Regions from separate parts of the Huintestinicola sp. genome, predicted to be linked through region 1. Evidence: predicted binding sites of a transcription regulator. Region 1 holds the regulator's gene; each other region holds the start of a gene.
What was found. The regulator NrdR, encoded in region 1, represses ribonucleotide reductase genes. The targets are predictions, from matches to a motif close to CACNANATNTNGTG.
Positions count from the first base shown of each region.

Region 2: a site for NrdR is predicted at 1,142-1,155, ahead of nrdD (anaerobic ribonucleoside-triphosphate reductase). Genes of this name have one in related genera too.
Region 3: a site for NrdR is predicted at 1,010-1,023, ahead of ACI4J0_RS06805 (anaerobic ribonucleoside triphosphate reductase). Genes of this name have one in related genera too.

Region 1 covers NZ_JBJERV010000040.1:894-3,166, reverse strand. The annotation lists gene ACI4J0_RS05620 (M15 family metallopeptidase) at 1-734, opposite strand, end outside; gene nrdR (transcriptional regulator NrdR) at 836-1,288, shown strand; gene ACI4J0_RS05610 (CCA tRNA nucleotidyltransferase) at 1,386-2,273, opposite strand, start outside.
Region 2 covers NZ_JBJERV010000100.1:111,030-113,302, forward strand. The annotation lists gene ACI4J0_RS12945 (DEAD/DEAH box helicase) at 1-918, opposite strand, end outside; gene nrdD (anaerobic ribonucleoside-triphosphate reductase) at 1,222-1,488, shown strand; gene ACI4J0_RS12955 (Hsp20/alpha crystallin family protein) at 1,938-2,273, shown strand, end outside.
Region 3 covers NZ_JBJERV010000051.1:28,512-30,784, reverse strand. The annotation lists gene ACI4J0_RS06815 (histidine phosphatase family protein) at 1-470, shown strand, start outside; gene ruvX (Holliday junction resolvase RuvX) at 467-895, shown strand; gene ACI4J0_RS06805 (anaerobic ribonucleoside triphosphate reductase) at 1,047-2,273, shown strand, end outside.

The DNA of each region.
Region 1 (2,273 bases):
TCGGGATAGCGGAGAATGAAGCCGTAATCCGCCGCATTCTCACAAAGCCATTCATAAGCCTTGGTGTTTTTGAAGCGGTCGTCCTCCATGCTGGTCTCCTCGTTGGACATAATATCCGCCGCCACACCTGCATTATGCTCGCTGTAGCCGGGAAGCTGTACCTCCTTTAAGGTGTCGGCATAAGCCTCCTCATAGGTCATTCCCCGATTGTCTATCCTGTCCTGAACGCTCTTGTCGAAGTTGTTCTGCTGATACTCAACAGAGCGGTACGCAGACATCACCACAAGCTGTATCCCGTCCTCCTCGGCAGCCTTTATCATCTGCTTCATATACTCAGCCGCACGGGAATCAAGATAATATTCACGCCAGCTTTCGTAAACAAGATCAGTCTCAATGCCGTCGCAGTATTCCGCAGGCACCTGATTTTTGGAGTTTACGAGAAACATCGCCCAGGTGTTGTCGGCATCGGCAGGGTCGGGCTTAGGCTCCTTCGGTTCCTCAGCAGTCTCTGTGGAAATGTCTGAAACGCCTTCCTCGCCCGACGGGATATCCGTTCCCGAAGACTCGGAAACAGCGCTCTCCGAGCCGTCAGTCTCTGACTGTGAAGGCTTCGAGATGTTTTTTTCATCGTCCTTCTGAGAAGCTGTACCTGACATAAAAAACACCGCCGTAAATAAGATAGCCGTAGATATGATAAACAGCTTTACGCCGTTTTGTTTTCTTTTCTTCTTCACTGTTTTCATTCCTTTGAAATTAAGTGTCCTCCGCTTGACATCGGCGGGAAAATAGGTTATAATAAGGTTACAAATGATAATTGAAAGGCGGTCTGCCTATTATGAAATGCCCCTACTGCGGATTTGAAGATACCAAGGTCATCGACTCCCGTCTCATTGACGGAAAGAAACGCCGCAGACGCCGCTGTACCAACTGCGACAAGCGCTTTACCACCTATGAGAGCATTGAGATACCCGACCTGCTTGTGAATAAAAAGGACAATACCTATGAGCCTTTCGACCGCAACAAGCTTATAAGAGGGCTTTCCTTTGCCGTAAAAAAGCGTCCCGTTCCCGGCTCAGCCATAATCGCCATTGCAGACAGTATCGAGGCCTACTGCGCCAACAATATGATAACCCAGATATCCACACGTGAAATAAGCGATATGGTGCTTGAGCAGCTCAAGAAGCTCGACGAGGTAGCATATGTCCGCTTTGCCTCGGTAAATAAGGATTTCAACGACGTAGACTGCTTTCTTGACATAATCTCCGAGCTGAGAAACAACGGAGAATAAGCAAAATATTTTTCTGACAGGAGCGGAAATTATCCGCCCCTGTTTTTTTTATTATATTCCGAAAAGCGGAAAATATTTACAAAATGCAATATGCAGTTTAAAGTTCAAAGACCCGCTTTTTGCCTCTCTGCCCGAACTCTCTCGCCGTTTCGATAAGAACTTCCCTTTCATTGGGTATCTTCTCGTCAATGACCATCACAAGAAGCTCGTCAAGAGCAGCACCTATCTCCTTGCCCTCAAAGCCGATGTCCTCAAGGTCGCTGCCTCTTACCGCAAGCCCGTGAAGGGTGCAGCATTCGCCGTTGTTCACGATCTCGTGAGCCAGATATTTCATAGCGTCAAGGGTGTTGACCCTCTCAAGGCAGAAGCTCTGCTTAGCGCGGCTGTCTCCCTTCATTACCTCCGCCAGCTTGTCAAACATTCCGAGACCCATGGCGGATATCAGGTGCTTTACAACTCTCTTGTCGTCAACGGGAGTGATGTAGTGATATTTTATCAGCTCGCAGGTGTTTTTAATGGTCTCGTTGTCAAATTTCAGACGGCGCATAATACGCTCGGCAGTTTCCGCGCTGCGTTTTTCGTGTCCCGGGAAATGACCGTGACCCTCCTCATCGATACGGCAGCTTGTAGGCTTTTCGATATCGTGGAAGAGTATGGCGAGACGGACCTCCTTGTCGCACTTGGAATTTTCCAGAGCATGAGCGGTGTGCTCCCACACATCATAAACGTGATATCTGCTGCGCTGGTCGAAGCCTATGCACTTTGCAAACTCGGGGATAACAGTGCAGAAAACATCGTCAAACTCTATCATAAGGTCGCAGGGAGCCGAGCCCATAACAAATCCCGTAAGCTCGCTCATTATCCTCTCGGCGGAAATTTCCTTGAGGAGCTGTTTTTTCTCGTGGATAGCCGAGGCAGTCAGAGGGTCGATGCGAAAGCCAAGAGACGAAGCAAAGCGAAGGGCTCTCATAATTCTCAGAGCGTC
Region 2 (2,273 bases), on a different contig from region 1:
CACGTCAATTCCTCTTGCGGCTACGTCTGTGGCGATGAGGACGTTTATGGCTCCCGATTTGAAGGCATTGAGGACCTGTGTGCGGCTCTGCTGCTTCATATCTCCGTGAAGTCCCGATGCCTTGAAGCCCTTTGACACAAGTGCGTCGGTAAGCTCGTCCACCATTTTCTTGGTGTTGCAGAATACCATTGACAGGCGGGGCTCATAGGCGATGAGGAGCATTCTCAGGGCATCGGTCTTTCTGCCCATGGGCACCTCGAAATATTTCTGCTCGATGCTGTCTACTGTGCGAGCCTTGCTCTCTACCTTGATGACAACGGGGTCGGTCTGGTACTGCTTTGTGATAGCCATTATGGGAGGGGGCATTGTGGCGGAGAAAAGCACGGTCTGCCGCTCCTCGGGGACGTATTGCAGAATTGTCTCGATATCCTCGCGGAAGCCCATATTGAGCATTTCGTCCGCTTCATCGAGGATTATTGTGCGAAGGTTTTCAAGGCGGAGGGTCTTTCTGCCGATGTGGTCCATCACTCTTCCCGGAGTGCCCACAACGATGTTTGCGCCACGCCTTAATTCGCCTATCTGTCTGTCCATTGCTGCGCCGCCGTACACTGCGCAGGGGCGCACCCAGGGCATATATGCGGCAAATTTCTTTATCTCGTCGCACGCCTGCATCGCAAGCTCTCTGGTGGGGCAGAGAACAAGCACCTGCACGCCCTTGCTGCCCTTTTCAAGCGCTGCTATGGCGGGTATGCCGAAGGCGGCGGTCTTTCCTGTGCCTGTGTTGGACTTTCCTACAAGGTCCCGTCCCTCAAGCATTACGGGAATGGCTTTTGACTGTATTTCTGTGGCTTCGGTAAAGCCCATTTCGGTGACTGCCCGTACTATCTCTTCGGGCAGGTCAAGTTCTGTAAAAAGCATTAAACTATCCTTTCGTTATAACAGTAATTTTTTGATTTATCATACTAAAATATTATTATATCACACAGGATTATGCGATGTCAACAAAGAATAAGGCGGCAAATTGTTAATTTTGTAAAAATTTAGTCGGAATATTTTTAGGCTACAATTGAAATGCGGTGGCTATGCGGGTTTCGGGGAGGATGTAAACAAAATGTTAATTAAATCGATTTCTCCTTGAAAACACTATATATTGTGGTATAATTAAATAGTCGGCACTAAATATTGTGGCGAATTTGCTTAAAAGTTAAGGGAGTAATGAAAATGAACGTTAACGTTACGGGCGGAGAAATTTCCAATGAGGAGCTTGAGGCTTACATCAGGCACGGCGAGGAGAATTACCCCGGGAAAAAGATCGTGGGCATTGATATCGCTCTTGACGGCGATTTCGTCGATCTGAATTATTATTTTGAAAGCGTTCCCTTTGACCGAATAAGAAGAATTACGGGCTATCTTGTGGGCACTCTTGACCGCTTCAACGACGCTAAGCGAGCTGAGGTCATGGACAGGGTCAAGCACGGAAGCTGCTGAATTTGAATATATTTTTATGAGCCGGTGCGGTTTTATGCATCGGCTCTTTTATTTTTGGAATATATGTGCTGATTTTACAAATCGGGCTGCTTGTTTTTGGTTATTCAGATGAATTTGTATTGAAATGGCACTTTTGTGCTGAAATGTATTGACAAATTGAGACAAATGTGCTATAATATGAATACTGATATGGCTATGGGGAAAAATATAAGGAGATGTTTTAGCACTCGTATCTTGCAAGTGTTAGCACTCATACAACGAGACTGCTAAATTTCACCGTTTTTTCACAATACGGATATTGTATTATCATAATAGGGGGGTATTATTATACTCGTAAACGGAAGATACCGAGATGATGCGGTACAGATACCCCGTTTATACAAATCACACCATCTCGAAGCAGCTCCTTTCAGAAGCAGGCTTCCTATATTTTGAAAGAAGGTAATTTTATGTACGGTTTAACTCCCTTTGAAAGAGCTTTTGGCATTTTTGATCCCTTTGCTGATCTTGACAGCGGCTTTGTAAAGGACGGTCAGAGGTTCAGCGCCTGCCGCACGGATATCCGCGAGGACGATGACAAGTTCGTTATGGAGTCCGAGCTTCCCGGCTTTGACAAGAAGGATATCTCCATTGACATCTCCGGTTCGAGCCTGACATTGAAAGCCGAACATTCCGAGAATACTGACGAGAAGAACGGCAAGTATATCCGCCGCGAACGCACCTTCGGCTCATATCAGAGAAGCTTCGACATTTCGGGCATCGACACCGAGCACATCACCGCCGAT
Region 3 (2,273 bases), on a different contig from region 1:
GATATCACGGTCTGCCCATTATCACAGATGATGAGCTTATGGAGATAAACGGCGGTGACTGGGAGGGCGTAACATGGTCGGAGCTTCCCGAAAAATTTCCCGGGGAATACCGTATGTGGAAAGAGGAGATAAACCATTTTGCCGCTCCGAACGGGGAGTCCACCAAACAGGTATATGACCGTATGAAAGCGGCAATGAAACGAATCGCATCTGAAAATGAGGGCAGGACTATCGCCGTAGTTTCCCACGGAATGGCAATAAAGGCATATCTTAACTGCGCCGAGGGCAGGGAGTGGGAAAACTATGCAGACCCGGGCTGGGCTGACAATACGGCTGTGTCGCTCATTGAGTATGACGATGAGCTTATACCGAAAATAATTTTCAAAAATGACGGCTCTCATCTTGAAGGAGGACTGTCCACCCTGGCGGTATCAAATTGGTGCAGCGATGAACTGGAGGCAGCAAAATGAGAATAATGAGCGTAGATTTCGGCGACAGCAGAACGGGCATTGCCGTTTGCGACAAAAGCGAATTTCTTGCTTCACCGCTTACGGTCATATTTGAAAAGAACTTCGACCGCTGCCTTGAAAAGACCGCCGAGCTTGCCAAAAAGGAGCAGGCGGAGCTTCTGGTGGTAGGATATCCCAAGAATATGAACAACACCGTAGGGGAGAGGGCGGAAAAATGCGCTCTCTTCGGCGAGAAGCTTGAGGAGCTTACGGGAATAAAGGTGGTCATGTGGGACGAGCGCTGCACTACCGTATCGGCTCACAACTATCTCAACGAGGTAAATGTCCGCGGAAAAAAGCGGAAAAACGTGGTTGACGCAGTTGCCGCCGTAATAATTCTTGAAAGCTATATGGGCTACAGAAAGAACAGCGGTCCACAGGCATAAAAGTATATAAATGTCAAGACGGCAATTTATACAAAATTGCCGTCGCTTTTTGTAAATCGGCGCTGTTGACAAGCGGGCATAAATACTATATACTATAATTTAGTGTGTATATTTTACTATATATTGTGTTTTTAGGAAAGACGGTTTTAAAATGATAACTCATATCGTAAAAAGAGACGGACGAAAAGATACCTTTAATATCGAGAAGATAGCCAAGGCGATCTACAAGGCTGCCGAGGCTGTTGGAGGCACCGACTACAATGCTTCAATGGAGCTTGCGGTCAAGGTCTGCGACCTGTGCGAAAAGAAGTACGGCAGCAGCAGCACTCCCACCGTTGAGCAGATACAGGACCTGGTGGAGAAGGTGCTTGTGGAGGAGGGTCACGCCAAGACCGCAAAGGCGTATATCCTCTACCGCTCCGACCGCACCCGTTCCCGAGAGATGAACACCAAGCTGATGAAGATATACGAAAATCTTACATTCAAGGCGGCAAGAGACAGCGATATCAAGCGCGAGAATGCCAATATCAACGGCGATACGGCAATGGGTACGATGTACAAGTACGGCTCGGAGGGCGCAAAGCAGTTCTACAGTATGTACGTTATCGACCCCACTATAGCCAAGGCTCACGAGGAGGGGGATATCCATATCCATGATATGGATTACTATACTCTTACTGCCACCTGCTGTCAGATAGACCTTATCAAGCTTTTCAGAAACGGATTTTCATCGGGTCAGGGACATCTGAGAGAGCCGAATGATATACTGTCCTATGCCGCTCTTGCCTGCATTGCCATAGAGTCCGACCAGAACGATATGCACGGAGGACAGAGCATACCGAATTTCGATTATGCAATGGCACAGGGCGTGGCAAAGACCTACAGAAAAAAATATCGGGAGAACGAGGCTCGCTGTCTGGAGCTGCTCTGCGGCTGTGAAAATGCCGAGGAGACGGCTGAAAGGATCGCAGAGGAGATATTTTCCGAAGAGAATATTTACCCCGTTATGGATAATAATAACGGCTATAAAGAGGCGGAGCTTGCACGTCTCCTTGAGTTCACCGACAGGGAAACTGCGGAGCGCATACAGTCCTACTGCTGCACCGAAGCCTTAAAGGAGACGGACAGAGAGACTTATCGCGCAATGGAAGCCTTTATCCATAACCTCAACGCTATGAACAGCCGTGCGGGAGCGCAGGTGCCTTTTTCCTCCATAAATTACGGAACGGACACCACTTCCGAGGGCAGAATGGTCATCAAAAACATTCTTCTTGCCAATGAAGCAGGTATCGGCAACGGCGAAACGCCCATATTCCCCATTCACATTTTCAAAATTAAAGAGGGGATAAATTACGATCCCGAGGATATAAATTACGAC